One region of the Micromonospora sp. CA-259024 genome, then DNA from elsewhere that is predicted to be linked to it. Evidence: riboswitches for the same ligand, from Rfam matches in the RefSeq annotation. Region 1 holds a riboswitch; each other region holds the start of a gene.

The links. A riboswitch is a leader RNA that binds a small molecule or an ion and turns the genes downstream of it on or off. The one in region 1 is predicted to bind cyclic di-AMP.
Region 2: linked by a shared signal. The riboswitch ahead of ACQEUX_RS19630 (coiled-coil domain-containing protein) and the one ahead of ACQEUX_RS15025 (C39 family peptidase) in region 1 are both predicted to bind cyclic di-AMP.
Region 3: linked by a shared signal. The riboswitch ahead of ACQEUX_RS30270 (coiled-coil domain-containing protein) and the one ahead of ACQEUX_RS15025 (C39 family peptidase) in region 1 are both predicted to bind cyclic di-AMP.

What each region holds. Positions count from the first base shown of each region.
Region 1 is NZ_JBNJND010000001.1:3,438,807-3,448,460, reverse strand. Features, by position in the region: gene ACQEUX_RS15035 (hypothetical protein) at 1-357, shown strand, start outside; gene ACQEUX_RS15030 (hypothetical protein) at 490-1,260, shown strand; cyclic di-AMP (ydaO/yuaA leader) riboswitch at 1,546-1,687, shown strand; gene ACQEUX_RS15025 (C39 family peptidase) at 1,921-2,769, shown strand; gene ACQEUX_RS15020 (alpha/beta fold hydrolase) at 2,942-3,688, shown strand; gene ACQEUX_RS15015 (CDP-glycerol glycerophosphotransferase family protein) at 3,693-5,363, opposite strand; gene ACQEUX_RS15010 (D-ribitol-5-phosphate cytidylyltransferase) at 5,397-6,914, opposite strand; gene ACQEUX_RS15005 (ABC transporter ATP-binding protein) at 7,060-7,836, opposite strand; gene ACQEUX_RS15000 (ABC transporter permease) at 7,871-8,764, opposite strand; gene ACQEUX_RS14995 (TetR/AcrR family transcriptional regulator) at 8,984-9,583, shown strand.
Region 2 is NZ_JBNJND010000002.1:72,491-82,144, reverse strand. Features, by position in the region: gene ACQEUX_RS19670 (BON domain-containing protein) at 1-243, opposite strand, end outside; gene ACQEUX_RS19665 (hypothetical protein) at 738-1,136, opposite strand; gene ACQEUX_RS19660 (hypothetical protein) at 1,272-1,412, opposite strand; gene ACQEUX_RS19655 (STAS domain-containing protein) at 1,801-2,163, shown strand; gene surE (5'/3'-nucleotidase SurE) at 2,181-3,008, opposite strand; gene ACQEUX_RS19645 (PfkB family carbohydrate kinase) at 3,005-3,967, opposite strand; gene ACQEUX_RS19640 (SRPBCC family protein) at 4,147-4,614, shown strand; gene ACQEUX_RS19635 (hypothetical protein) at 4,804-5,313, opposite strand; gene ACQEUX_RS19630 (coiled-coil domain-containing protein) at 5,494-6,561, opposite strand; cyclic di-AMP (ydaO/yuaA leader) riboswitch at 6,567-6,698, opposite strand; gene ACQEUX_RS19625 (cation diffusion facilitator family transporter) at 6,842-7,759, opposite strand; gene ACQEUX_RS19620 (HelD family protein) at 7,867-9,654, opposite strand, start outside.
Region 3 is NZ_JBNJND010000002.1:2,309,747-2,319,400, reverse strand. Features, by position in the region: gene ACQEUX_RS30300 (heavy metal translocating P-type ATPase) at 1-1,939, opposite strand, end outside; gene ACQEUX_RS30295 (hypothetical protein) at 1,952-2,938, opposite strand; gene ACQEUX_RS30290 (heavy-metal-associated domain-containing protein) at 2,952-3,161, opposite strand; gene ACQEUX_RS30285 (metal-sensitive transcriptional regulator) at 3,316-3,612, shown strand; gene ACQEUX_RS30280 (heavy metal translocating P-type ATPase) at 3,619-5,643, opposite strand; gene ACQEUX_RS30275 (YibE/F family protein) at 5,997-7,367, shown strand; cyclic di-AMP (ydaO/yuaA leader) riboswitch at 7,534-7,664, shown strand; gene ACQEUX_RS30270 (coiled-coil domain-containing protein) at 7,669-8,688, shown strand; gene ACQEUX_RS30265 (carbonic anhydrase) at 8,746-9,453, opposite strand.

The sequences.
Region 1 (9,654 bases):
GCCTCGGCCGCCGCGCCATCGCTGACCGCTGGGCCGAGCGCGGTGCCGACGCCGGGCGCGGTGCCGACGCCGGGCGCGGTGCCGACGCCGGGCGCGGTGCCGACGCCGTTCGCCCCCGGGTCGCTCCCGGCCTCCTGCCGGCCCACCTCTCCGGAGCACGCCCCACAATCGGCTCAGGTGGTCCCTGAGCGGGCCGCCGAGAAGTGCTCCCCGGCGTGGTCGGTCGACTCGCTGCCGGCACTGCCCGGCGGTGCCGCCGCCATCGCCACGGCCGGCGTGCGGGCGGCCGGGTCCGACCGGCTGCCCCTCGACCACGGTCCGAGCAGCCGGTCGCCGCGGGCCCCACCCGGGCGCTGAGTCACCGGGACGAGCGTCCCGCCGCCGCGCCGTGTCGATTCACCAGTTCCGCACCCCGCCGATCCGTGGCCCACCGTGGCCGGATCACCGGTGGGGCTCCCATCGCAGTGTTCTCTCCCCGAGGTGCCGACCATGGAGACCGTCGTCTTCTACCAGTTCGTGACCGAGGTGCCACAGGCCGCCGCCATCTGGTCGGCCCTGTTCCTGCTGACACTGGGCGTACTCGCCGTGCTGGTCGCCCGCCCCGAGCGGGACCGGCCCACGGACGACCCGCTCCCGACCGCGCCCACCGCCCGTGAGTTGGCCGCGGCCGAGGCCGTCGACCTGCGCCGGTACGCCGAGGAGGTGGCCGTCGCCGCGGCCGGCGCGGCCAGGACCGCACGGCGGCGACGGGCTGCCTGGCTGGCCGCTCAGGAGCAGATGGAGCGGGCCTGGGCCGGGTACGACGAGGCGGACACCGCCGCCCGTCGCTTCGCGGGTGCCGGGGCGCTGCCGGCCCCGAAGACCCCTCGCACCCCCGCCGAGTACGCCACCCGGGAGCGTTACCTGCGCCGCGCGGCGTCGGCGGCGTACTGGCGGGGCGACCTGAGCATGGCGCAGCTCGGCGACGTGTTCGGGCACCGGCACGGCTGGGATCCTCGGCGGCACCCGGTCGAGCAGGAGGTGGTGCTCAGCCGGGTGATCCGGGACGCGAGACTGGCCGACTACCAGGCTGCCGCCACCCGGGAACGGGCCGCCTGGCGGGACGCGGAACTGGCTGCCGAGGCGGCGCGAACCCTCGCGGAGGAGGCGTACGCGGCTGCGGCCCGGCTGCGGCCGGACCTGACACCTGCCCGCCGGGTGGCGACCGGGGCGTTCCGACCCGCTCTCGCGGCACGCTGGCGCCCGGCTCGCGCGGGTTGAACCCCGATCCGTGATGTGAGCCCGGTCACGCCATCGCCGAATCGGGCGTCGGGCACGATCGGCTCAATTCTTCCCGCAATTGTGGCCGCATTCTCGGCGGCCTGTCCGGTTGTCGCCCACAGGCGTCGCCGTAACCGGTTGTCCCATCGAGTCACATCATCGGCAAAACGCGCAGAAATTGTCGTGCCGATTGAGGTTTACGCAGGTGAACCTGGCTTGGCAGGGTGCGGACAGGCCAGTAGTGTCGTCCCGTCCGGTGCGGTTACCGATCGCAGAAGGCGACGCCGCGCTGACCCGCTCAATCGTGATCAACGAACCGGGGACCCATCAGTAAGTCCGGGGTGAATCCGCGAGCCACGGCCCGCGGTAGGGCGATCTTCCCGCCCGAATCCGTCAGCTAACCCGGTAGGCGGTGTCGGAAGGAGTTCCCTCCTCGTGCAGCACCTTTCCACCCCTCGGTTGTTCCCTCGCCTCCACGGCGCAGCGGTGTCCCCGCTCACCCGTCCAGTGACGGTGAGCTGACCCCCCGGGTCATCGCCTTTCCCGCCCGGCCGCGCCGGGCGTTCCCCTGAGCGGTTCACCATCCGCGGACCACGGTCCGCGCGCTGGCGCCTGCCCGGATACCGGTCCGGCCCCGGTGTGCCGCTCTCCCCCCGACCCGTGGAGGACCCCGTGAAGCACACCCTGCAGCGTCAGCTCCGTCGCCTCGCCACCGAGCGCCCGTACCAGATCGTCGCCGCCTCCGCCGCGGCCCTCGCCATCGCCACCACCACCGGCGCCCTGCTCACCGGTGCCGACGACGCACCGGCCAGCCAGCGCGCCGCGACCACGGTCGCCCAGATGCGCAGCGACACCATCGCTTCCCGCGGCGAGGCGCGCGACGCGTCCCCCTCGGCCAGCGCCGCGGCGACCACCGCCGCCCCGGCGACCAGCGCCGCGTCGCCCGCCGCCAAGGCCAGCACCAACCCGGACCTGACCCGGAAGCCGACGCCGCCGAAGCCACCCGCGACGAAGGTGCTCGACTACGACTACGAGGCGCAGAACACGTACTACAACTGCGGCCCGGCGGCCACCCGTAACGCGCTCAGCGCCACCGGCATCGACCGCACCCAGAACGAACTCGCCGTCGAGCTGGGCACCACCGAGATGGGCACCAACTCCGCCGAGGACACCACCCGGGTGCTCAACGCCGAGGTGAAGGGCTCCCCGTACCAGACCCGGATGTTCGCCGGCGCGCCCAGCCCGGCCCAGATGGACCGGCTCCAGGCCGACGTGGTCAAGGCCATCACCGACGGTCGTGGCGTGGTGGCCAACGTTGTCGGCGACGCCACCGACACCGATGGCGGCTGGCACTCCTACGGCGGCGGGCACTACATCGCCGTGGTGGGTTACAAGGACAACGGCCGTACCGTGCGGATCGCCGACTCGGCGAACCCGGCCGACGCGTCGTACTGGATCACCACGATCGACCTCGCGAACTGGATCGCCACTCGGGGCTACTCCGCCTGACCCGGGCGTAGCCGTCGCAGGCGCCGTCCCCCACGAGGGGCCGGCGCCTGCGGCGTTTGCACCCTCCGTCCCGGCGCGGGACTCCACAGTGGATCTTGCGCAGTCGGCGTCCCCGCGAGTGGCGCCGACGACGGCTCTCGTACCGGGTCGTGAACCATGGGAGACTGCGCCGGTGGTGGATGAATCGGGTGGTCAATCCGGTCGTGGGCCGGTCCTGCTGCTGCTGCACGGAATGGGGGCGACCGGGGACGTCTGGCTGCCGTGGGCGCCGTTGCTGGAGCAGCACTGGCCCGGGCGGTGGCTGGCACCGGACCTCGCCGGTCACGGCTGGGCGGCACCGCTGCCGTCGTACTCCTTCGACGGGCTCGCCGGCCGGATCGCCCATGGCCTGTCCGGCGACGACCGGCTCGTCGTGCTCGGGCACTCGCTGGGCGGGGTCGTCGGCCTGGCGCTGGCCGCCCGCGCCGCCGGGATGCCGGTGGACGCGGTGGTCGGGCTGGGCATCAAGGCGGTCTGGTCACCCGTGGAGCTGACCCGCGCCGCCGAGCTGGCCGCGCGCCCGGTGAGCTGGTTCGCCAGCCGCACCGAGGCGGCTCGCCGCTACCTGCGGGTCTCCGGGCTGGCCGGTCTGGTGCCGCCAGACCACCCGGTGGTGGACGCCGGGTTGCGTCAGGTCGACGGCCGTTGGCGCCTCGCCATGGACCCGACCGCGTTCGCCGTCGGTGAGCCCGACCTGGCCGCGCTGCTGGCGGCGACCGACGTGCCGGTGGTGCTGGCGCGCGGGGAGCACGATCCGATGGTCACCGACGAGCAACTCAAGGAGTACGGCGTACCGGTCACCACCCTGCCCGGCCTCGGGCACAACGCCCACGTGGAGGACCCGGCAGCCGTGTTGGCGCTGCTGGACCCGTACCGCTGATCGGCTACACCGGTGCGGGCGCGGCCGGTTCCTGCACCGGCGCCAGCTCCCGGCGGGCGGCGGTCAGGAACGCCTCGGCGTACGACTCGGCCGGGAAGTCACCCAGGTAGCGGCGGCGGGTGGCCCAGCGGGCCTCGGCCAACGGGTCGGTGTCCAGCAGTGCGGTCAGCACCGCATCCACATTGGACATGTCCCGGCGCAGCACGTAGCCCGACCCGGCCAACGGGAAGCGCTGTACGAACCGGTCGCCCTCGTCGCCCATGTCGGTGAGCGCGTACGGCTTGCCGGAGTAGAGGTAGTCCGAGATGACCCCGGACACGTCGGAGACCAGCGCGTCCGACCGGTTGACGCATTCGGTCAGGCTCAGTTCCCGGGCGGCGGCGCCGACCACGTGCTGGCGCCCGGTGCGGGCCCGATCGGCGGCGAGCAGCTCGGTCAGGCGGCCCAACTGGCGTGCCGACGCCGGGTTCTGCGCGGTGTAGGGATGGGCTCGAAGGATCACGGTCGCGCCACGCTCCAGCAGCCGACGCAGCAGCCCCTCGGCCACCGGCAGCGAGCAGTAGTCGGCGTCGGCGTGGTGCCCGGTCCAGGTCGGGGTGTAGAGCACCGTCGGGTGCGCCAACCCCCGCGCCGGCTCCGGGCGTACCTCGATCGACTCGACCTGCGGGCGGCCCACCACCACGAACTTGTCCGCCGGGATCTGCACCCCGGCGCGGGCGTACCGGTCGATCGCCGCCGGCCCGGCCACGAAGATCCGGTCGAAGATCCCCGACACCGGGTTGGCGCTCGGCGCCTTGTCGCTGTCGCCGTGGTGCAGCTGAATGTGGGTGAGCTGGGTGAAGCGGACGCAGTGGCTGTTCTTCGCCCCGTGGTTGACGTAGAACGCCGCCCGCAGGCTCGGTACCAGCGCCTCGTCCATGGCCCGCAGGGTGGGGCAGTAGACCACCGGTGCGTCGGTGGCTGCGGCGATCGTGGCCAGGAACTCCGGCTCGCGCAGCACGACCATGAACGGCCGGTCGATCCGCCGCAGGTACGGCAGCCACATGGTGACCTGGTATTCCGACCCGGGCGGCGCGGAGAAGTAGAGCAGGAACTCCGGCTGGTGCCGGCGCAGCGCGCGGGCCACCGGCCCGCCACCGGTCGTCGGCCGGAACCGCCGCCGGGCCAGGTCCAGCGCGACCACACCGGCGCCCGCGCCGACCAGCAGGCTGGCGGTCAGCGCCACGGCGGCCGGCAGGACCAGCGCGGCGGCGAGCGCCACCACGGCGAGCAGCCCGAGCAGGGCGGTGCCGAGCCGGTCGGCGATCAGTGGCGTCCAGGCGCGGACCGGCAGGTTGGCGGCCCGAATCTCCAGGTTGCCGGCGGTGCGCAGCGGCCCCACCAGCAGCACCAGCCCCAGTAGGACCAGGGCGGTGACGACCAGCGCGGGGTCGAGCCCGTCGTCCAGCCGGCGGGCGTGACCGACCAGGACGGCGGCGGCGATCAGCGTCGTCTCCGCGACGAGGTCAGCGCCGGGCCGGATCCGCTGCTCGGTGGCCGCCGCGACCAGCGCGGCGACGGCCAGCGCCAGCCCCCAGCCGGTGGCGCCGGTGAGTGCCAGCACGACAAAGGCCAGCACGGCCAACCCGGTGCTCAGGCACCGGGCAGCCAGCTTTCGGACCAGGTCGCCGCGCATGTCGCTCCGTTCGTGGTTCCGCAGGCGTCGGTGTCAGTTCGCCGACGCCGCGCCGGCCGGCGACTCGACCCGACCCGGCCCGGACTGGGCCGGCACGGTCGGCGCGGGCCCGTCGCCGGGCGCCCGGCGTACGTCGATCACCTGGCCGGTCAAATCGGAGATCAGCACGTCCAGCGACGACTGGGCGACGGCCTCCGCGGCGAGCAGGGTGTGCTCCGGCTCCTCGCCGAAGGCCCGCGTCCGCATCGGGGTGGCGGTCCGCTCCGGGTTGATGCAGTTGACGCGTACGCCGACGTCGGCCCACTCGTCGGCGAGCGCCTGGGTCAGGTTGACCAGGGCGGCCTTGGTGGCCGAGTAGAGCGCGTAGCGGGCCCGCCCCCGGGTGTAGGAGCTGGAGGTGTAGAGCAGCAGCTGGCCCTTGGTCTGCTGGAGGTACGGAAGGGCCTGCCGGGCGATGGTCACCGGGCCGACGAAGTTGACCTGCAGCAGCCGGTCCATCGTCTCCTCGTCCATCTCGGCGAGGGCGCCCTTCTCCAGGATCCCGGCGGTGACCACCACGTGGTCGATCCGGCCGGTGGCCTCGAAGGCGGTCTTCAGCGCGGCCTCGACGTCCCCGGCGCGCTCCACGTGGGTGCCGGTGCTGGAACGGCTGAACGGGAAGACCTGGGCGCCGTAGCGCCGGGCCAGCTCGGTCAGCTCGTGGCCGATGCCGTAGCTGCCGCCGAACACCACGATGGTACGGCCGGTCAGCTCCTCGCTGTAGCTGCGGTGGTCGGTCAGCCGGGGCGCCTGCGCCGCGGCGAGCTGGAAGAGCTTGTCCGCCAGGTGCACGTCGACCGGGTGGGTGACCTTGATGTTCTCGTCCGAACCGTCGATCACCTTGATCGGGGTGCCGGGCAGGTAGCGCAGCACCACGCCGCAGTCGTCGGTGGCGGCGAAGTCGGGGTCGTTCTCGGCGATCCGGTACGCCTCGCGGATGGTGGGGGAGCGGAACGCCTGCGGGGTCTGCCCGCGGCGCAGCCGGGAGCGCACCGGGATGTCGGTGATGCAGTCGTTGTCGTCCACCTGGATGATCGTGTCCGCGGACGGGATGGCCACGTCCACGGCGTCGTAGGTCCAGAGCGCGTTCACGCACTCACGCACGATCCGGCCGCTGAGCAGCGGGCGCACCGCGTCGTGGAAGAGGATGTTGCAGTCCGCCGGGCCGACCGCGTCCAGCGCGATCCGGGTGGTGGCGTTGCGGGTGTCGCCGCCCTCGATCACCTTGGTGACCTTGCGCAGGCCGGCCTTCTCGACGATCTGTCGGGCGTCGTCGACGTGGCCGGTCGCCATCAGCACGATGATCTCGTCGATCTCCGGCGCCGCCTCGAAGACCGCCAGGGTGTGCTCGATGATCGGCTTGCCGGCGATCTTCAGCAGTTGCTTCGGGATGCCGAGGCCCAGCCGGGTCCCGGTGCCTCCGGCCAGAACCACCGCCACCGTCCGCGAGGGCCGCCACGGCTCCGGGGTCTCCGTTGCGGCGTCCGGGCCAGTGGTCTGGTCCTGCGTCATTGCCGGATCCTCACTCTCAGGGATGCGTTAACGGAAGGTTCCGCCCGAGCGGCGACGGAATGAACCTTAACGCGCGGACCGCGCCGCCCCAACGCGGGCGGCGCGGTCCGTGGCGCCGTGTCGATACCGGATGTTCGCCGGCACTCTACTTGCTGTTGGCGTACGCCTCGTATGCCCGGATGACCTCGTCGGTGGGCCCGTCCATCCGCAGGACGCCCGATTCCAGCCAGATCGTCCGTTCGCAGGTGTCCCGTACGGAGGAGAGCTGGTGGCTGACCAGGAACACCGTGCCCGCGCCCTCCCGCAGCTCCCGTACCCGCTGCTCGCTGCGCTTGCGGAAGCCCTTGTCGCCGGTGGCGAGCGCCTCGTCGATGAGCAGCACGTCGTGCTTCTTGGCCGCGGCGATGGAGAACCGCAGCCGGGCCGCCATGCCGGACGAGTACGTCCGCATCGGCAGGCTGGCGAAGTCGCCCCGCTCGTTGATCCCGGAGAAGTCGATGATCCCTGCGGCCTGCTTGGCGACGTCGTCGGGGTGCATGCCCATGGCCAGGCACCCGAGGGTCACGTTGCGCTCCCCGGAGAGGTCGTTGAGCAGGGCGGCGTTCACGCCCAGCAGCGACGGCTGCCCCTGGGTGTGGATCGCGCCCCGGTTGACCGGCAGCAGGCCGGCGATGGCCCGCAGCAGGGTGGACTTGCCGGAGCCGTTGGTGCCGATCAGCCCGATCGCCTCGCCCCGGTACGCGGTGAAGGAGACCCCCTTGACCGCGTGCACCTCCCGGATGTTCGGCGCGGAGGTGCGCTTGACCAGCCGGCGCAGCGCGGCCACCGGCGTGGTGCCACCGCCGGCGCCCTGGTGCACCCGGTAGATGATGTGCGCGTCGTCCACGACCACCGTCGGGATGCGCTCCTGCGTCCGGGTCATCGTCGCGGTCGCCTCGGTGGGGGCGTCGAATTGTTCAACCACGGCCGTACTCCTGTTCGCCGCGCCAGAAGTAGATGAAACCGCCGATACCGGCGACCAGTGCCCACCCGGCGCCGACCAGCCAGAGCTGGGTCAGCGACTCGTTGAGCAGCGGCGCCTCCTCGAGCAGCGTGTAACGGGCCAGCTCGATGTAGACCAGCAGCGGGTTGAACTGGACCAGCGTCGTCGCCCAGCCGGGCAGCCGCTCGAAGAGGCTGACGCTGTAGAGGACGCCGGAGCCGTACATCCAGGTGCGGAGGATGAACGGCATGACCTGCTTCAGGTCGCTCGACTTGGCGCCCAGCCGGGCCACCAGCAGCACCACGCCGGCGTTGAACACCGCCTGCAGGAACAGGGCCGGCACCAGCAGCAACCACTCCGGCGTGATCGGCTCGCCGGTGACCAGCACGATGCCGATCAGCACCACCATCGAGGCCAGCAGCTGCTGGAACTGGGTCAGCGTCGTGGACAGCGGCAGGCTGGCCCGGGGGAAGTGCAGCGCCCGGATCAGCCCCAGGTTGCTGCTGATCGACTGGGTGCCGGCCAGGACCGCGCTCTGGGTGAAGTTGAAGATGAACAGCCCGGTGGTCAGGTAGGCGATGTAGTTCGGGATCTCGTTCTGTGCCAGCACCACCCCGAAGATCAGGTAGTAGACCGCCGCGTTGGTCAGCGGGGTGAGCACCTGCCAGAGCTGACCCAACTTGGCATTGCTGTACGAGGCGACCAGCTTGGCGTTGGCGTACGCGGCGATGAAGTGCCGGTAGGCCCATAGTCGGCGGCTGTACTCGGCGAGGGTGGGTCGCTCACCGGCGACCCGTAGCCCGTGCCGAGCGGCCAGCTGCGCCTGGGTCAGGCCCGTTTCGGGGTCGACCAGCGCGGTGGTGGCCATGGAAATGGCACTCCGATCTTTCGTGCAGACGGGGTTGCTCGCGACGATGGAATCCTAGTGGGAGATGTGCGCGGGGCGCCGCCCTCGTCGCTGCGAGGACAGTAGTCCGAAACACGTCGGGACGCAACCGTACCGTCGTTGCGCTAGGCTGGTCGGCGTGACCTGCGATAAGAGCCCTCGGTGACCACCGAGAAGAGGCGAGTCCCGGCCGGGGCGGCGGTGCTCCGCGACGAGATCACCACGGCGATCCGGCGCGCGCTGATGCAGGAGCTCGCCGCGGTCGGCTACGGCCGTCTCTCCATCGAGGCGGTGGCCCGCCGGGCCGGCGTCAGCAAGACGGCGATCTACCGGCGGTGGAGCTCGAAACTCGACCTGGTGGTGGAGATCGTGGCCGCGGCGGCGCGCGGCAAGCTGCCTGTGCTGGACACCGGCACCCTGCGCGGCGACCTCGCGCTGCTGTTCCAGGCGGTGGCGCACGCGCTGCGTCACCCGCTGGCCTCACAGATCATCCCGGACCTGCTGGCCGAGGCCGCCCGCAATCCGGCCATCGACCAGACCCTGCGTCAGGTGCTGCACGCCCGGCAGCAGGAGATCGGTGCCCGCCTGGTCATCCGCGCCGTGCAGCGCGGCGAACTGCCCGCCGACACCGACCCGGACGCCGCGGTCGACCTCATCGTCGGCCCGCTCTACTGGCGGCTCGCCATCGCCCGCCTCCCACTCACCGACGGCTACCTCGACACCCTGGTCGAATCCGTGGCCGCCGGCCTCGGCGCCGACAGTGCCCTGCTCCGTCCCCGGGCGGCCCCGATCTCGGGTTGACCAGCCACCCGACACCCGGTCGCCCGCAGGAACTGTTCGCGTGCCCGATTCCGCTAGGCTGCCCCCTTGAC
Region 2 (9,654 bases), on a different contig from region 1:
GGCGCCGTTGGCCAACTGCACGGCCAGATCGTTGGCGACGGCCCGGACCCGGGCGACCCGGTGGGCGGCCCGTTCGGCGGCCCACTTCTTGGCGTAGCTGTCCACCCGGCCGGTCAGCGTGACGACGCCCTCGGCGACGGTCACACCGATCTCGTGCGGCTGCACCCGTGGTTCCCAGGTCAGCTCGTCGAGTACGGCGGACTGGATGTCCTGGTCGGTGCGGCTGATCTCCGCGATGGCCATCTGTCCCTCCTCCGGTGCGTGGGTGGCGGACCGGGTGGGCGGCTGCGGCCGGAGGTCCGCCGGGGTCCGATCCTGCCGCCGCCACGGGTGAGCCGTCCTCGCCCGAAACGGGTGACAGCACGGTCAGGGCTGGGTGGTTGCGGTGGGGACGTGCATGGACCTCAATGATGGGAGCGCTTCCATAGAGGGCGGGAATCAGTTACGGTAAGCACGTTCCTCGATCGCGGAAGCCGCCGCATCGGGTGGTGGGAGCCAGGGCAGCTCCGCCCGTCCCCGTCGTCGTGCTCGTCCCCCGGCCACGACGGCACGCCTCGGTCGACCCCGTCCCCCGTCCCCCGGGTCCGGCATGGTCGTGGCGCCCGGACCACCACCCGAGCACCGGTCCGCCGGGTTGCCTGAGGGGTCCGGCACCCGGCGGCCCGGCCGGCATGACGACGGGTCCCGCTCGACCGACATCGAGCGGAACCCGTCGCGTTGCAGGTGGGGTCGTGCGTTCAGACCGCGGGGGAGTTGGGGCGGTCGACGTCGACGAACTCCACGTCGTCGACGGCAGGGTCGTCCTGGCTGCCGGCTGCCCGTGCGGCGGAGCCGACGGCCCAGCCGACCGCCGCGCCGACGAGCGCGGCGCCGATCAGCAGCGTCCAGGGCAGTGCCGGCTGGCGGCCGGCGAGCGCGTCGAAGGCCAGCGAGGCGCGACGTCGTGCCTCGTCGGCGGTGGAGCCCACCAGGTCACCCGCCCCGTCGGCGAAGTCACTGCTGTTGCGACGGGCCGAGCGGGCGGTGTCGCGCACACTGTCCCCGGCAGAGCTGACGGCCGAGACCAGGTGCTCCCACGCCTGGTCCGCGATCCGCTCCGGCTTGCTGCGGTGGTCCAGCAGGTTGGTTCCGAACATCGTGGTTACCTCCTCGGGTGCCGAAGCCGCCGGCCACTTCGGACTTCGGCGTCTTTCCAGCGCGTCACGGTTCGCCTACCCCGCAGTGCCCCACGCCGGCCGGGCGCAAACCCGGCCGGCCCGACTCGCCGGAACTCAGCGCACCGCCACCACGGCAACACTCCGGGCGAAGTCGTCGTCGTCGTCATCGTCGTCGTCTCCACCACCGAAACCGCAGGCCAGTACGAGGGCGAGCAGAACGCCGACGCCGGCCAGCCCAGCAAGTCGCTTGATCATCGAAGGTCCTCTCCGTGACGGTGGGTGTCCCGGCCCGATGCTAGGTGGCGCCGGCAACCCGGGACACGGATCGGGACGGGCATCGTGGACGACACGCCGGTGGCACACGGGGAAGGCGTACATCGTGGGCCGGTTGTCGGGCGCGCCGGGTCCGGACCGCTACCCTGGTCCGGCGGCGCGTCGGTCACGACCGATCGTCGAGGGGTCAGATAACGAAAAGTGTTGAGTAATCAGATACTGAAAAGTTCGGATATGGGCCGCTTTTTGGGTCCGGATTCGCGAATTGCTCATCCCGAGGGGTGGCGACCGAGGCCGTCGGAGGAATACTCTCGGTCGCGGCCCGCGTACTGATGAGGCGCCCGGGGGACGGGCGGGTGGAGGTGCTCGCGTGAGCCTGTCGATCGTGAAGTCGGTTCTGTCCGGTGGTGTCGTCGAGATCGCCCCGCGGGGCGAGATCGACGTCGACACAGCGTACGAGGTGCGCGAGGCGATCGCGGAGGTGCTGGCCAAGGGCCGCCCACTCCGCATCGAGCTGAACATGAGGCTGGTCACCTTCATCGACTCCGTCGGCATCAGCGCCATGGTGGCCGGCTTCCAGACGGCCGAGGTCAGCGGCGTCAAGCTGGTGGTCACCCAACCGAGCCGGTTCGTGCACCGGCAGCTCTGGGTGACCGGCCTGCTCGGCCTGTTCGGCGCCCCGGAGCCCTACTTCGCCGGCGCCGCCACCCCCGAGGTTCTTCCCGGCGCCTGAGCGCGTCGGGCAGCCCGTCAGGGCTGCTCCTCCAGGCCGGTCAGGTCGATGTCGGTTGCCTCGGTGACCGCCCGGATGGCCGTCACCGAGGCGTACCCCGCGGCCAGCAACGCCACGTCCGTGCCGGCCTGCGCGGCCTGCCCCGGCTCCTCCAGCGAGGTACGGACGAAGCCGTGGCCGGATTCGGCCACCGTTATCTGCACCTGCCCGAAGCTGGCCAGCGTGCCCCGGCGCACCCCGCGCAGCCGCTCGTGCGGCAGGTCCGGGGCGTTCACGTTGAGCACGCTCTCCATCGGCGCGGAGGTCAACCGGGGGAGCAGGTCCAGGGCGACGCGCGCGGCGGTGCTCCAGTGCCGTTCCGAGTCGCGCACCCGGGCGGCGGCGTCGACCGCGGCACCGCCACTCGCGGCGGTCGCCTCACCGGCGGAGAGCACGTCGAGTGAGACCGCCATCGCCCGGCAGCCGTTGGTGGCCGCGGTGAACGCGGCGCCCACCGTCCCGGAGTGCAGCACCGCCCGGCCGGCGTTCGCGCCACGGTTGACGCCGGAGAGCACCACCGACGGTGGAGGGCCGAACGCGCCGTGCAGGGCGATCAGTGTGATGAAGCCGGGGGAGCCGGCGACCCCGTACGCCGGCACGCCCTCCAGGTCCGGCAGCGGGTGGTCGTTCACCACGACCCGCCCGTCCCGCTCCATCGCGCTCATCGCCGCGCTGGTGCCGCTCGCCTCCTCCATCGGCGCGGCGACCACCACGTCCAGGCCCCGCTGCGCGGCCGCCCAGGCCAGTGCCTGGATGCCCGGCGCGGCGATCCCGTCGTCGTTGGTGATCAGCACACGCAGCGTCATCGCTCGACCACCCGGTCGGCCAGTTCGTCCGGGGTGGTCCGCTCCTGCGGCCGGCTGTCCGCCGGCACCAGCCGTACCCGGCCCACCAGGCCGCTGATCGAGTCCAACCGGCCGGTGCCGAGGCCGTGCCGGGTCACGTTCAGCGCGCCGGCGGCGGCGCCGGTCCGGATGGCGGTCCGGATGTCCCCGCCGGTGGCCACGACGGCCGCCACCCCGGCGGTCATCGAGTCGCCCGCACCGCGGGGGTCGGCGGCCTCCAACCGGGGCATCTCGACCTCGAACAGCTCACCGTCGATGAGCGCCAGCGCCGGCTGGTCGGCCCGGCTCACCACCACCGTCTCGGCGCCGGCGGCGTGCAGGTCGTACATGGCCCGGGTCAACTCCAGGGTGTCGTCGCCGCGGGCGCGGCCGTCGCGGATCAGTTCCTCGTGGCTCACCTTGAGGAAGAACACGCCGCTCTCCAACACCGCCCCGAGGTGATCGCCGGACAGGTCGACCACCACCCGGCCGCCGTTGGCACCGAGGTCGGCGGCGAAGCGCCGGTACAGGTCGGCCGGGACGAGCGACGGCTCGTTCGGCCCACTGAGCACGCTGACGGCGGCCCGCAGGCCCTCGCCGAGGGCGAGGTTGTACAGCTCGTCGATCTCGTGCCGGCTCAGCGGCTGCCCGGCCACGTCGACGATCTCCTGCCGGGAGCCGTCCCGGCGGTCGTGCACGTACCCGCCGCTGCCGGAGTCACGGACCACCACCTTGAGCTCCACGCCCTCGCTGACCAGCAGCGGCTCCAACACCTGGCCGATCTCCCCGCCGAGGGCGGCGCAGAGCACCACGTCGACACCGAGCGACATCACCATGCGGGCCTGCCAGACGCCCTGCCCGCCGGGGTGCAGGTGCAGCTCCGGTTGGTCGTTCGGCTGGTCCACGGTCACCGTCAGCTGCGGAGTGGGCGCGAAGACCATCACGTGGCCGCTCACCGGTCGTCACCGTTCATGATGTCCCCTCCAGCGCCGTCGGCTGATTGTCACTAACCGACACTAATGGGACTAATGCTGGCACGGCATCTCATCAAGACGGTCGGGCGTTGCCAGCCAGACATCGGTACGGGACGATCGTGCGACCAGCGACGGCGGGAGACGGTGTGCTCAGCAGCGATACCTTCAGCTACACCGTCCAGGCCCGATGCTCGCCGGCCGAGGCAGCGGCACTGCTCAGCGACCTGACCCGGCAGGGTGAGCTCCACCCGCTGATCGTCCGGGTCCGCCGACTGCCGCCCCGGCCCGGCGCCCGGGCCAGCTACACGATCAACGACCGGCTGGCGGCCGGCCCACTGCGCTTCCGGACCACCTACCAGGCGGACGTGCTGATCAGCGAGGACGACGAGATCGTCATGGTTGCCCGCCAGTGGCCGGCCACCACGGTGCGCAACCACACCCGACTGCGCGCCGAGCCCGACGGCCTGGTCCGGATCGACGTCGAGATCACCCTGAGTGCGCCGACACTGCTGTTCCGGTACGCGTTCGGCCAGGCCCGGGCCGCTCACCTCGCCCTGGCCACCCGGCTCGGCGCGGTCCTCGACCGCGCCGGCGACCCCCCACCGCCCGCCTGACCCGCCCCCGCCCCCACCCGCCTCGCCCCGTTGCGGTAGGGCGTGGGGTCGTGGTGGCAACCCCTTTGAAGACCACCCCGGACACACGACCCGAACACCCTCGCCACCGCGGCGGTGCACATCGCCGGCCGCTGCCCTGGCCCAACGGCGTTGTCGTGGATGTGGTGGCCCGGGGGCGCCAGGAGGGCACTACATCCTGGTCGTGGCGCGATCACGGCTCGTGAGGGTGGGGCGGGCGGCAGGCCGCCGGCCCCATGGCTTGTAGGTGGACAGCACCGTCGCGATGACCATCAGGCTGGTCGACACCGCCGGTGCGATTACCAGGTCGGCGCGTTCCCGCGCGGGCAGGGCGGCGCCCAGCGCGCCGGCGTGTCGCAGATTCGGGGTGAGCAGGAACAGCACCAGCCCGACCATCACCGTGGTCAGCACCAGCTTGACCAGCACCCAGCGGTAGCGCAGCAGGCCCCACGGGGTGAGCAACGCGCTGCCGACACCGATCAGCCAGACCAGCACGCTCAGCGGCGCGAATAGCATGGTGCCGACCAGCGCCGCGACCGGGTAGACCACGGCCGGGTCGGCGCCGCGCTGCACGGCGATGCCGAGGGTGAGCAGCACCAGGTCGGCGCCGAGCCAACCGAGCGAGGTGACCAGGTGCAGGGTGAGCAGCGCCTTGCGGGCGGTGGGTGGGATCCGAGGCATACCGCGATGGTTCCCGCCGACCCTGGCCGGGTCGTCCGACGGGCGGCGACATCAGGGGTACGCCCGGCGACGTAGCCGGTGACCGCCCGGCGGGCCGTGCCCTGGCGAGAACGTGATGCCGGTGAGTCATCACGATGACTCACCGGCATCACACACTCTGGGGTACGTGCCAGCGCAGGGTCAGTAGACCGACAGGTGCACGTGGTTGGTGTGGTCGCTGGACGGGTCGCCGCCCGCCCCGCTGTACGACTTCCACCCGCTGCTGGGTAGCCAGATCTGCCTGTACCAGATCACGTACAGCACGGCGAGCCGATCAGCGTTGCGGATGAAGTACGCGGCCAGGTTGTTGCCGTACGTCTTGTCGCCGCCGGTGGCGTCCCCGCCGAAGCCGTTCTTCTGCGCCGCGAAGTCGCAGGCCCGGCCCTTCGGGTGTTCGCCCGAGCCGCCGGAGCGGTGGCAGGAGACGTACCGGGTGAAGCCGGCGGCCTTGGCCTGGTTGAGTGCGTGCAGGGTGCGCGGGGTGATGCAGCCGTTGGCCGGCGTCGGGTCGTTGACACTGCACGACTCCGACGGCCAGGAGCCGTCGGAGTTGCGCGGCGCGGCCGTCGCGTTGGCGCCGGAGGTGCCCCGGTTGGAGCCGGTGTCGGCGGTGGTCTGCGGCTTGGGAGCGGTGGCCACGGTCAGGGCCCGTTCGGCCTGCTCCTTGCGCTTGGCCATCACCGCGACCTGCTTGCGCTGCTCGTTGATCTCGCCGTTCAGGGCGACCCGGGTGCGGTTGGCCTGGTCCTTGGTGGCGAGCAGGTCGCGCAGCACCCGGTCCTCGTTGGCGGCCACCGCGTCCAGTGCGGCGGCCCGGTCCATGAAGCCCTCCGGGGTGTTGCTGCTGAGCAGCGCCGACATCGCGCCGAGCCGGCCGGTGCGGTATGCCACGCCGGCGATCTCACCAACCTTGCCGTTGCGCTGGTCGAGTTCGGCCTCGACGGTCTTCAGGTGGGTGCCGAGCTGCTGCTGCCGCTGGATGGAGGTGTCCAGGGCCCGCTTCGCGTCCAGGTAGCCCTTGCTGGCCGCCTCCAGTTGGGCTCGCAGAGCCGGGGTGCCGCCCTCTTCGTCGCCGTCGGGTGCGGCGGCGGCCCGTAGGCCGGTTGGGGGTGCGGCCGAGGCGGTGCCGGCCGGGAGCGCGACGCCGAGGGCGAACATCGCGACGATCAGGGCCGCCAGTCGGGCGGCGGGTGGTCGTGCTGGTGCCACTGCGCATGTCCTTCCGTCAGCCGCCGACCGGGTTAGCTGACGGGTTCGGGACGGAAGATCCCTACCGCTGACGCGGATGCACCCCAGGAACGTGGTTCCCCGGTTCGCCCGTTCGGGCGATTAGGCGGCGACCGCCACCTGCGCCGGGAGGGCGCCGCCTGGTGGAGGCCGGGACCGAGCCTACCGGTGCCGGTGGGGCGCTTGCAGCCGATGTGACGGACGGTGCGTGCGTCGTGACGGAAATATCCGACGAAGCTGAGGAAAGCTACTGAAAACGCCGTTACCACTCCACGGAGCCGCAGGCCCCCGAGGCCGCGCCGGGCTCGATCTGCAACGTCGCGTGTTCGATCCGGAAGTCGTCGTGCAGGGCCGTACGGGCCGCGGTGAGCACCGCGCCGATCTCCGCGCCGGGTGCCATGGTCAGGTGCGCGGAGGCCACCTCCATGCCTGAGGTGAGCGTCCAGACGTGCAGGTCGTGGACCTCGACCACGCCGGGCACCGCAGCCAACCGGTCGTGCACCGCGGTCACCTGGAGGTGCTCCGGGGCCGCCTGCACCAGGATGCGGACGGCGGCGCGTGCCAGCCGCCAGGTACGCGGCAGGATGAACACGCCGATGGCGACGGCGACCAGTGGGTCGGCCCACCACCAGTCGGTGACCGTGATGAGCAGTGCGGCGCCGATCACGCCGACCGAGCCGAGCAGGTCGCCGAGCACCTCCAGGTAGGCGCCCTGGAGGTTGATGCTCTCCCGGGCTCCGGCGCGGAGCAGGGCGAAGGCGGCGACGTTGGCGAGCAGGCCGAGCACGGCCACCGCGAGCATCGGGCCGGCGACGACCTCGTGCGGGTCGCCGAAGCGGCGGATCGCCTCGATCACCACGTAGACCGCGACGCCGGAGAGCAGGACGGCGTTGGCCAGCGCGGCGAGCACCTCGAGTCGGTAGAGCCCGAAGGTGCGCTGCGGGTCGCCGGTGGCGCGCCGGGTCGCGGTGATCGCGGCGAGCGCCATCCCGATGCCGAGCACGTCGGTGAACATGTGCCCGGCGTCGGAGAGCAGGGCGAGCGACCCGGTGTGCAGGGCGGCCACCGCCTCGACCACCATCAGGGTGGCGAGCAGCCCGAATGCCGCCCAGAGGCGGCCCCGGTGCTGGTGTGCGGCATTGGCGACGGACCCGTGGTGGTGGTCATGACCTGCGCCCACGAGAACCACCCTCCGCCGCCAGTCGGGACCCGGTCAAATGTATGTTCACATCGCTATGTATGCAAGTGTAGGGCTGGCAGCTCTCGCTGGCGGCTCGCCAGCACGGATCAGCCGGTCGGGTCGATGGTGGTGAGGCGCTGCGTGGCCCGGGAGAGCGCCACGTACAGGGTGCGCACCCCGGCACCCGGATCCGCCCGGATCTCGCTCGGGGCGACCAGCACGACCCCGTCGTACTCCATGCCCTTGGCCTCCAGGCTGGTGACCACCTGCAGCCTCGGCGCGGCGAGCGCGGCGACCCAGCCGGCGACCTCGTCGCGGCGGGGGACCGGCGTGATCACCCCGACGGTGCCCTCCACCTCGGCCAGCAGGCCGGCGGCCGCCTCCACGGTCGCGGTCTCCAACCCCGTCGGGGGCACCACCAGCTCGACCGGGTCGACCCCGGTGGAGCGGACGGCGGTTGGCAGCGGCAGGTCAGGGTAGAGCCGGCGGATCTCCGCCGCCGCCACCGCGAAGATCTCCGAGGAGTTGCGGTAGTTGGTGGTGAGCGTGAAATCGTGCCGCTTGCGCCGGCCCAGCGCCTGGTCCCGGGCCCGGTCCAGTTCCTCGGGGTCGCCGGTCCACGCGGTCTGGGCGGGGTCGCCGACCACCGTCCAGGAGGCCAGACGGCCACGTCGACCGACCATCCGCCACTGCATCGGTGAGACGTCCTGCGCCTCGTCCACGACCACGTGCGCGTAGTCCCGGTAGTCCTCCGGGCGCTCTCGGGCCGCCGTGCGGGCGGCCCGTTGCCGCTCGCCGAGGGTGCTCAACTCGCGTACGCCGCCAGCCAACTGGAACGGGTCGCGCCGGGCCCGGGCCGGCTGCGCCGGCTTACCGAGCAGCGCGTCCAACTCGTCCAGCAGCGCGATGTCGGCGATGGTCAGCCCGGCCGAGTCCAGGTTCCGGTACGCGGCGGTGAGTAGCCGGATCTCGGCGGTGGAGAGGATTCCCCCGGCGTACCGGCGCAACCGGTCCGGCTGCGCCAGCCAGCCGAGCACGTGCCGAGGGTGCAGCCGAGGCCACCACGCCTTGAGGAACTCCCGGAACTCCGACCGCTCGGCGATCTCCGCCTCGAAGGCCCGTTGCTCCGGCAACCGACCGATGCCCACCTCACGGGCCTGCGCCCAGAGCGCGGCGAACACCCCGTCGAAGCCGGCCCGGCGCACCTCGTTGCGTCGGGAACCCCGTTGCAGCGCGCGGTCCCGGATCCGGTCCAGCGCCGCCCGGTCCAGCCGCAGCAGCGTGCCCCGGTAGAGCAGCCGCAGCTCACCCGGGCCGCCCGGCACCGCGTCGCGGGCCGCCCGCTCCAGCACCCGGCGCATCCGCAGCGAGCCCTTCACCGCCGCCACCTCGGGCGGGTCGGGGCGGGTGGCGGTCATGCCCGGAAAGAGAGTGCCCAGTGAGTGCAGGGTCGCGGTGTCCTCACCGAGCGACGGCAGCACCGAGCCGATGTACTCGACGAAGACCGACGACGGGCCGACCACCAGGATGCCGCCGCCCGCGTACCGGCTGCGGTCGGAGTAGAGCAGGAACGCTGCCCGGTGCAGGGCCACCGCGGTCTTGCCGGTGCCGGGGCCACCCGCCACGATCGTCACTCCGGAGCCGGGCGAGCGGATCGCCTCGTCCTGCTCCCGCTGGATGGTCGCCACGATGTCCCGCATGCCCCGGCCGGTGGCCTTGGACAGGGTGGCCAGCAACGCGCCGTCACCGACGACCGTCATCCCCTCCGGGGCGGCGGTCGGGTCCAGCAGGTCGTCCTCGATCCGGGTGACCCGCTCGGCGCGGGACTGGATCGTGCGGCGCCGCACCACGTCCAGCGGCTGCGCCGGAGTGGCCTGGTAGAAGGCGGCGGCGGC
Region 3 (9,654 bases), on a different contig from region 1:
GGGCGTCGTTGACCCCGTCGCCGACCATCGCCACCGAACGCCCCTCGGCCTGGAGGCGCCTGACCACGTCGACCTTCCCCGCCGGCAGCACCTCGGCGATCACCTCGTCGACGCCCACCTCGGCCGCGACCGCGCGGGCCACGGTCGTGTTGTCGCCGGTCAGCAGGACCGGGGTGAGCCCCAGCGCGCGCAGCCGGGCCACCGCCGCCCGGCTGGTCGGCCGGACCACGTCGGCGACCGCGAGCACGCCTCGGGCCTGCCCGTCCCAGCCGGCGACGATCGCCGTACGGCCGGCGGCCTCGGCGTCGCTCACGGCCCACTCGATCTCCGGGGGTACGTCGATCCCGCGCTCGCGCAGCAGCCCCGGCCGGCCGACCAGCACGAGCCGCCCGTCGACCGTGGCGGTCACGCCGAGCCCCTCGAGGTTACGGAAGCCGGTCACCGGGGGCAGCGCGCCGGCCTCGGCGGCACCCGCGGCGACCGCGCGGGCGATCGGGTGCTCGGAGGCGGCCTCCACCGCACCGGCGAGCCGGAGCAGCTCGGCACGGTCCTCACCACTCGCCGGCACCACGTCCACCAGGGTCATCCGGCCGGTCGTCACGGTGCCGGTCTTGTCGAGCACCACGGTGTCCACCCGCCGGGTCGACTCCAGCACCTCCGGCCCCTTGATCAGCACACCGAGCTGAGCACCCCGGCCGGTGCCGACCAGCAGCGCCGTCGGAGTGGCCAGGCCGAGCGCGCACGGGCAAGCGATGATCAGTACGGCCACGGCGGCGGTGAACGCGGCGGTCGGGCCGGCCCCGGTGCCGAGCCACCAGCCGAGCGTGCCGACGGCCAGCGTGATGACGATCGGTACGAAGACACCCGAGATCCGGTCCGCCAGCCGCTGCACGGCCGCCTTGCCGCTCTGCGCCTGCTCGACCAGGTCGGCCATCCGGGCGAGCTGGGTGTCCGCGCCGACCCGGGTCGCGGTGACGACCAGCCGCCCGCCCGCGTTGATGGTGGCGCCGACCACGCCGTCGCCCGGGCCGACCTCGACCGGCACCGACTCACCGGTGAGCATGCTGGCGTCGACGGCGGAGGTGCCCTCGTCGACCACCCCGTCGGTGGCGATCTTCTCTCCGGGGCGGACCACGAACCGGTCACCGACGGCGAGCTGATCCACCGGGATCAGGGTCTCCACCCCGTCGCGCAGCACCGCCACCTCCTTGGCGCCGAGTTCGAGCAGGGCGCGCAGGGCGGCACCGGCGGTCCGCTTGGATCGGGCCTCGAAGTAGCGACCGGCCAGGATGAACACGGTCACCCCGGCGGCCGCCTCCAGGTAGATGTTGCCGGCACCGTCGGTGCGGGTGATGTCGAAGCGGAACGGGTGCGTCATCCCGGGCATTCCGGCGTCACCGAGGAAGAGCGCCCAGAGCGACCAGCCGAAGGCCGCCAGGGTGCCGAGCGAGACCAAGGTGTCCATGGTTGCCGCGCCGTGCCGCAGGTTGGTCCAGGCCGCCCGGTGGAACGGCAGCCCACCCCAGACCACCACCGGGGCGGCCAGGGTCAGTGACAGCCACTGCCAGTAGTCGAACTGCCAGGCCGGGACCATGGCCAGCAGGACCACCGGCACGCTGAGTACCACCGAGACCCAGAGTCGGGTACGCGGGCCCTCCAGCGGGTCCACCGACTGCCCGCCGGCCACGTCGGTGGGTGGGGCCGGCAGTGCGGCCGTGTAGCCGGTCTTCTGGACGGTCTCGATCAGGTCGTCCGGCGTGACGTCGTCGGTGTACCGGACGGTCGCCTTCTCGGTGGCGTAGTTGACGGTGGCGCTCACCCCGTCCATCCGGTTGAGCTTCTTCTCGATCCGGGCGGCGCAGGCGGCGCAGGTCATCCCGCCGATCGCCAACTCGATCCGGTTCGGCGCCTCAGGCAACGGTCTGCTGGTGGTGGTCATCGTCTGGTCCCGTCAGTTGTGCCCGTGCCCGGGGGTGCCGTGGTCGGCGCCGCCGGTCGGTGCGGGTCCGCTCGGGGCTCCCCCGGTCGGCGGGGCGTCGGTCGGCGGGGTGCCGGCGGGTGGGGTGCCGGCCGGTGGAGTGCCGGTGACGACGGTGAACTCGGCGGTGCGCACCGTCCCGCCGTGCCGGAAGTCGAGATAGAGCCGGTAGCTGCCCGCCGAGGGCACCTCGGCGAGGAAGGTGACGGCCGGGCCGGGTTGCGTCCGCCCGTCGCCGGGCGTCCCGTCCGGGTGCACATGCAGGTACGCCAGGTCGCCCCGGCGCAGCGCGACCAGGTGCCCGTACGCGCCCAGGTAGGGCTCGAGGTCGGTGACCGGCTGCCCGTTGCGGCTGATGGTCAGGGTGAGCGCTGACGTGCGACCGGGCTGCGGCGAGCCGGTCAGGGTGACCGTGTAGCCGTCGACGGTGGTGCTGGTCGCCGGGGCGGGTAGCGGCCGTTCGGTCAGCGCACCGGGGACGGTCACGTCCACGCCGAGGGTCAGCGCCTCACCCCCGGTCGGGGTGAAGTCGGCGAACGCCCGCCACTGACCGGGGCCGGCCAGCGGGGTGTCGACCCGCCAGGTGCCGTCCGGGGCCAGGTCGGGGTGCACGTGACGGAAGCCGGAGAGATCCCGCCGGGCGACGATCAGGTGCATCTGCTTGTCGTGCGCCACGTCGTACCGGGTCACCGGTCGGCCGTCCGGCCCGGTGATCCGGAAGGCGAACTCGTCGGCCGGGGCGTCGACCGGTTCGAGGGTGTAGCCGCGGTCGGAGACGAGCAGGCCGCCGGGGAGCCGGTCGGCCGCCTCGTCGTGCTTCCCCGTTTCGTCGTGCTCGGCACCGCTGTCGTGCCGGCTTTCGACGACCGGGGCGTCGACCAGCTGGCCGACCCCGTACGTCGCGCCGAAGACCGCCGCCAGACCGACAGCGAACCCGGCCAGTCTCGTCACGGTGCGCATGCCGGCCCTCCGATCACGCGTCGACGAGGTCGTAGCCGGCCTCGTCGACGGCGGCTCGGACGACCCCCGTGTCCAGCGGCTGGTCGCTGCTGACCGTGACCTGGCCGGACGCGAGGTCGACCTGGACATCCTGGACACCGGGGATGGCGCCAACCTCGGCACTCACCGCGCTGACGCAGTGCCCACAGGTCATGCCCTGCACCTGGTACGTCGTGGTAACCATCGCACTGTCTCCCTTCGCCGCCTCCGCAGCCCATACCCCCAGGGGGTAAGCTGGAGGCAGACCTCTGCCTGCGTACGTTACCGGTACCCGGTGGGGGTATCCGGTCAGGAGAGGACCGTACCATACCCCTGGGGGGTACGCTATCCTGGTCGGCATGACCGCACCCACCCCGATCCGGGGCTACACCGCCAGCAAGGACCAGCTGCTCGCGCGGCTCCGCCGCGTCGAGGGGCAGGTCCGCGGCATCGAGAAGATGGTCGAGGACGATCGCTACTGCATCGACGTGCTCACCCAGATCTCCGCGATCCAGGCCGCACTCGACAAGGTGGCGCTGGGGCTGCTGGACGGGCACGCCCGGCACTGCATGCACGAGGGGGCGGCCGAGGGCCGGGCCGACGAGATGGCCACCGAGATGATGGCGGCGGTCGGCCGGCTGATGAAGCGCGGCTGACCGCCCTCAGTCCGACGCCGGGCCGAGACGGACCCAGCGCAGCAACTGCGCGTTGAGCGCCACCACGATGGTGGACGCGGACATCAGCACCGCGGCCAGCGCCGGGCTCAACGCCACGCCGGCCCAGGCCAGCACCCCCGCCGCCAGCGGCAGCGCCACCACGTTGTAGCCCGCCGCCCAGGCCAGGTTCTGCCGCATCTTCCGGTACGACGCCCGGGACAGCCGGACCACGGCACCCACCCCGCGCGGGTCCGACGACGCCAGCACCACCCCGGCGGACTCGATCGCCACGTCGGTGCCCGCGCCGATCGCGATGCCCACGTCCGCCCGAGCCAACGCCGGTGCGTCGTTCACCCCGTCACCGACCATCGCCACGGTCAACCCTCGCCGCTGGAGGTCGGCCACCCGGTCGTCCTTCTCCGCCGGAAGCACCTCGGCGAAGACCTCGTCGACGCCGGGCCGGAAGCCGAGTTCGGCCGCGACCGCGTCGGCCACCGACCGGGCGTCGCCGGTGATCATGGCGATGCTCCGGACGCCCTCGGCACGCAGCTCGTCGATGGCCCGCCGGGCCTCCGGACGCACCTCGTCGGTCAACGCGAACGCGCCGAGCACGGTCTCCGGCAGCCGCACCAGATGCAGCACCGCGGCACCCCGCGCCGACCACGGCCCGGTCGCCGCCTCCAGCTCCGCCGGGAGCGTCAGGCCCAGCCCTCGCAGCAGCGCCGGCCCGCCCACCGCGTACTCCGTACCGTCGATGGTGGCCTGCACCCCGCGGCCCGGCAGCGACCGGAACCCGGCGGCCGGGGCCGGACCGGCGGGCCCGGCCGCCGCCACGATCGCCCGGGCCAACGGATGCTCACTCTCCGACTCGACGCCCGCCGCGATCCGCAGGACCTCGTCCCGCTCGGCACCCGCCGCCGACACCACGTCGGTGACCACGTGCTCACCCCGGGTGAGGGTGCCGGTCTTGTCGAAGAGCACCGCGCCGACGGTCCGCATCCGCTCCAACGCCAACCGGTCCTTGAGAAGGATCCCGGACCGCGCGGCCAGCGCGGTGGAGAGCGCGACGACCAGCGGGATGGCGAGACCCAGCGCGTGCGGGCAGGCGATCACCAGTACGGTGACCGCGCGAACGACCGCCTCGTCGGGCTGGCCGAGCGCCGTCCAGACCAGCACGGTCAGCACGGCGGTGCCGGTGGCCAGGTAGAACAGCGCGGCGGCGAACCGGTCGGCCAGCAGTTGGGCCCGCCCGCCGGAGCCCTGGGCCTGCGCGACCATCCGCTGGATGCCGGCGAGCGCGGTCTGCTCACCCACCGCCTCGACACGGACCCGGATCGCGGAGTCGGTGGCGACGGTGCCGGCCACCACCCGGTCGCCCGTTGAACGGGCGACCGGCCGCGACTCGCCAGTGATCATCGACTCGTCCAGCTCGGCGCTGCCGTCGACGATGCCGCCGTCCGCCGGCACCCGGCTCCCCGGCCGGACCAGCACCACGTCACCGACCCGCAGGTCGGTCAGCGGAACCGCCTCGACCCGCCCGTCCGCAGCCACCCGCTCGGCCTCGTCCGGTAGCAGTGCGGCCAGCGCCGCGAGAGCGCCCCGGGCCTGCCCGATGGCCTTCATCTCCTGCCAGTGCCCGAGCAGCATGATGGTGACCAGCGCGGCCAACTCCCACCAGAAATCCAGATCGAAGGCGCCCACGCTGGTGGCCAGTGACGCGGTGTAGGCGACGGTGATCGCCATCGCGACCAGCAGCATCATGCCGGGCGCCCGGTCCCGCACCTCCCGGACCGCGCCGACCAGGAACGGCCAACCGCCCCACCAGAACACGATCGAGCCGAGCAGCGGGCCCACCCAGGACCGGCCGGGGACGTCCTCGCGCAGGCCCAACTGATCCCACACCAGGTGACTGGTCAGGACCACCGGGATGGTGAGCGCCAGGCAGACCCAGAAGCGACGACGGAACATGGCCGGATCGTGCCCGGCGTGCTTGTCGTGCCCGCCGTGCTTGCCGTGCCCGGCGTGCCGCATCGCGGGGGCGTCGTGCTGCTGGCGGTCCGACGGAGTGGGCATGACTCCAACATGACGGGTCGGGGGCCGCCCCGCGAGCGGTTCGACCACCCGACACTCCGTCACGACCTGCATCCGCGGGTCGGCCTGGCTAGCATCTCCCACGATGGCCCTCCGCATGCCGCTGCACAGCCGGGCCACGTCGCCACCGCGACGTGGCGCCGCCTCCGGCCGACCGGGCCGGGCGCTGACCGTCCGTGATCGAGCGGTCGTCAGCCAGCGATCCGCCGCGCCTCTGGTCGGGTTTCCACGGCCACGGTGAACCGACCCGACCACTGACACGTATCCCGCACCGGATCGTTGGGAGTCTCGCCTTGGGTTCCGACCACACCCACCCCGCTCCGTCCGCCCCGCCCCGGGTACGACGGATCCTCGTCGTGACGGTGGTGCCCCTCTTCATCGCCACCGTGCTCGCCGCCGTGCTGCTCTGGCCGCGCGGCGGGTCACCGCAGACCGACGGCGGAGCGGACGTGCCGCGCTACCCCGGCACGGTGACCCGGGTGGTGACCGAGCCGTGCCCGCCGGTCCCGGCGAGCCCCGAGGGCACGCCGGAGGTCGGTGCCGGGCCGTGCGGCACCGTCGACGTCCGGGTGGACGAGGGGCCGGCCGCCGGCCAGCAGGTGCAGACACCGGTTCCCGACGGGCCCGGCGCACCCCGGGTCGAGGTCGGCGACGAGGTCATCCTGGTCGAGCTGACCGACCCGACCGATCCCACCATCAGCAACTGGAACATCGCCGAGCACCAGCGCGGCACCCCGATGGTGTGGCTGGCGGTGGTCTTCGCCGCCGCGATCATCGCGTTCGGCCGGTGGCGAGGCCTGGCCGCGCTCGCCGGGCTGGCCGCCAGCTTCGCCATCCTGCTCACCTTCGTGCTGCCAGGCATCGGCGCCGGCAGGTCACCCCTGCTGGTGGCGGTGGTCGGCGCCGCCCTGATCATGTTCGTGGTGCTCTACCTGACGCACGGGGTCACCGCGCAGACCTCGGTCGCGGTGCTCGGCACCCTGGGCAGCCTGGTACTGACCGGCGTGCTCGCCACCATCGCCACGGCCGCGACCCACCTCACCGGCTTCGGCAGCGAGGACGCGACGACGCTGTCGATGTTCCAGGGTGACGTGGACCTGCACGGCCTGCTGCTCGCGGGGATCATCATCGGCTCGCTCGGGGTGCTCGACGACGTGACGGTCACCCAGGCGGCCACCGTCACCGAGCTGGCGAACGCGAACCCGGGGCTGACCCGGCTGCAGCTGTACCGTGCGGCCACGCGGGTCGGCCGCGCGCACATCGCCTCCACTGTCAACACCATCGTGCTGGCGTACGCGGGGGCGTCGCTACCCCTGCTGCTCCTGCTCACCGCCGACTCGCGGCCGATCGGGCAGATCCTCACCAGCGAGTTCCTCGCGCAGGAAATCGTCCGCAGCGCGGTCGCCACGCTCGGTCTGATCGCCGCCGTGCCGCTGACCACCGGGCTGGCCGCGGTGGTGACCGCCGCCGGGCGCACCGATGCCACACCGTCCGCCGGCGCTCCCGCCCCGCGACCGGAACCGGACCGGTCGGAGGCGTTGGCCGCACTCATCTCACCGCGAACGGGTCGCCCCGACGAGCCGGATCAGACGCGGACCCCACCCCCATCCACGGCCACCGACCGGTGGCCGCAGTCGAACAGGAGCACGGATACGACATGGTGACACTCCTCAGCGTGACCAGATCGGGCATCCACCCTGAGAACCACGTCACTGGTCACTCAACGCTATGGCGAAATGACACTTTTGGTCGGCATCCAGGCGTAGCTCACTCGGTCGACTCTCGGGTAACCTCGCTGCCGGTTACCGATGAAGGCGCGAAGCGGCGCCTGCGGTGCCGCCGCCCAATCGCCAACCGGCGAGCCGGGGACCCAGGTACGTGGGGTGAATCCGCGTCAGCGGTAGGGGCCACTTCCGCCCCGAACCCGTCAGCTAACCCGGTCGGCGGTCGACGGAAGGGAACATTGTGACGGCACCCCTACGCCGCTGGTTGACACCCGTGGTGGCCGTGATCGCCGCACTGACCGTGCTCGCCGGACCCCTCCCGGCCCACGCCGCCCCGACGACCCCCACACCGTCGGGGCACGAGGAGGACGGCGAGCCCAAGCTGCTCAACGACGTCATCGAGCAGGCCAACCGCGACTACTCCGCCGCCAAGTCCAAGCTGGACAAATCCAAGAAGCGGCAGCTGGAGCTGGCAGCGGAGGTCGACCGGGCCAAGGCTGACCTGGACGCGCTGGCGCCACAGGTCGGGCAGATCGCCGCCCAGTCGTACCGGACCGGCCGGATCGGTGCGATCGCGATGCTGCTGGAGAGCGACGCTCCCGACTCGTTCGTCCAGCGCGCCGCGGCGCTCGACGAGATGAACATGGTCAACGAGAAGAAGCTCTCTGAGGTCAACGCGGTGAAGGCTCGCGCCGAGCAGGCCAAGCTGGCCCTCGACACGGAGGTCCGTGAGCAGCAGAAGCAGACCGCCCTGATGGCGAAGCGGAAGAGCGAGGCGGACAAGGCGCTGTCCCTGGTCGGCGGGAAGGGCTTCACCGGTGGCCTGGTGGACGCCACATCGCCCGTCGCCCGGATCGGCCCGGGTCGCACCGCCGACGGTGACTGGAAGCCTCAGTCGTGCAGCGAGAACGACCCCACCACGTCCGGTTGCGTCACGCCTCGCACGCTGCACGCGTACAAGGAGGTCAAGCGGGCCGGTTTCAACCGGTTCGTCGGCTGCTACCGCTCCGGTGGGCCGTGGGAGCACCCGAAGGGCCGCGCCTGCGACTGGTCGCTGCAGAAGAGCGGCTTCTCCCCGTGGCACAACGAGGACACCCGGACGTACGGCAACAACGTCGCCGCGTTCCTCATCCGTAACGCCGACCGACTCGGCATCTACTACGTGATCTGGAACCGGCAGATCTGGTTCCCCGCGACCGGCTGGAGTTCGTACAGCGGGCCGTCGAACCACACCGACCACGTCCACATGTCGCTGCTCTGACCCGCACGATCCCCCGTCGAGGGCCGTTCCGCGTCGCGCGGGGCGGCCCTCGACGCGTCAGGCGGCGGGCGCGGCCGGCACGTCGAGCGTCGCGAAGCCGGCCGGCACGGCGGCCACCGGGCGCACCACTCCGGCGGCGAGCTGATACGACACACCCACCACCGCGCAGCGCCCCTGCGCCACCTCGTCGGCCAGCACGGGCGACTGCCCCAGCAGCGTCTCGACGGTCTGCGCGATGTGGATGTCGACGATGCCGCCGATGTCGTCCACGCCCTCGGCCTCGGCCCGGCGCAGGCTGGGCAGCACGGCGTCGACCACCGACCGCAGGTGGCCACCGGGTGCGGTGCCGGTCGCCACGGCCTCCCGGGCCGCCTGCACCGCGCCGCACGAGTCGTGGCCGAGCACCACCACCAGCGGGGTGCCGAGCACGGTCACCGCGTACTCCACGCTGCCGAGCACCTCCGGGCCGGCGGTGTGTCCGGCCGTACGGACGACGAACAGGTCACCCAACCCCCGGTCGAAGATGATCTCCGCGGCCAGGCGGGAGTCGGAGCAGCCGACGATCACCGCGAACGGGTGCTGCCCGTCGGCCACGGCGGCTCGGTGCTCCGCGTCCTGATTGGGGTGCCGTGGGGCGCCACTGACGAAACGTTGGTTGCCGGCGACCAGCTCGGCGTACGCCCGGGTCGGCTCGCTGGGCGCGGACGCCCGGTCGGTGGTCCGCTGCGGACCCGGCTGCCTGCCGAACATCCCGGGTTGGCTCATCCCCGCACCTCGTCTTCACGCATCTGACCTGGTCAACCGGCTCTTCAGCCGGGCCGGCGGCGGGCGCTGGCTCGGCCTCCACCGTCACACGCACCCTAAGACGCGTCAAGGTATGCGTGATATAGATTTCATACGTTGACCCCGGGTCGACCCTGGGCGACGGCCCGAGTGCAGGGCGGACGAGACTGCCGTGAGGCAGGC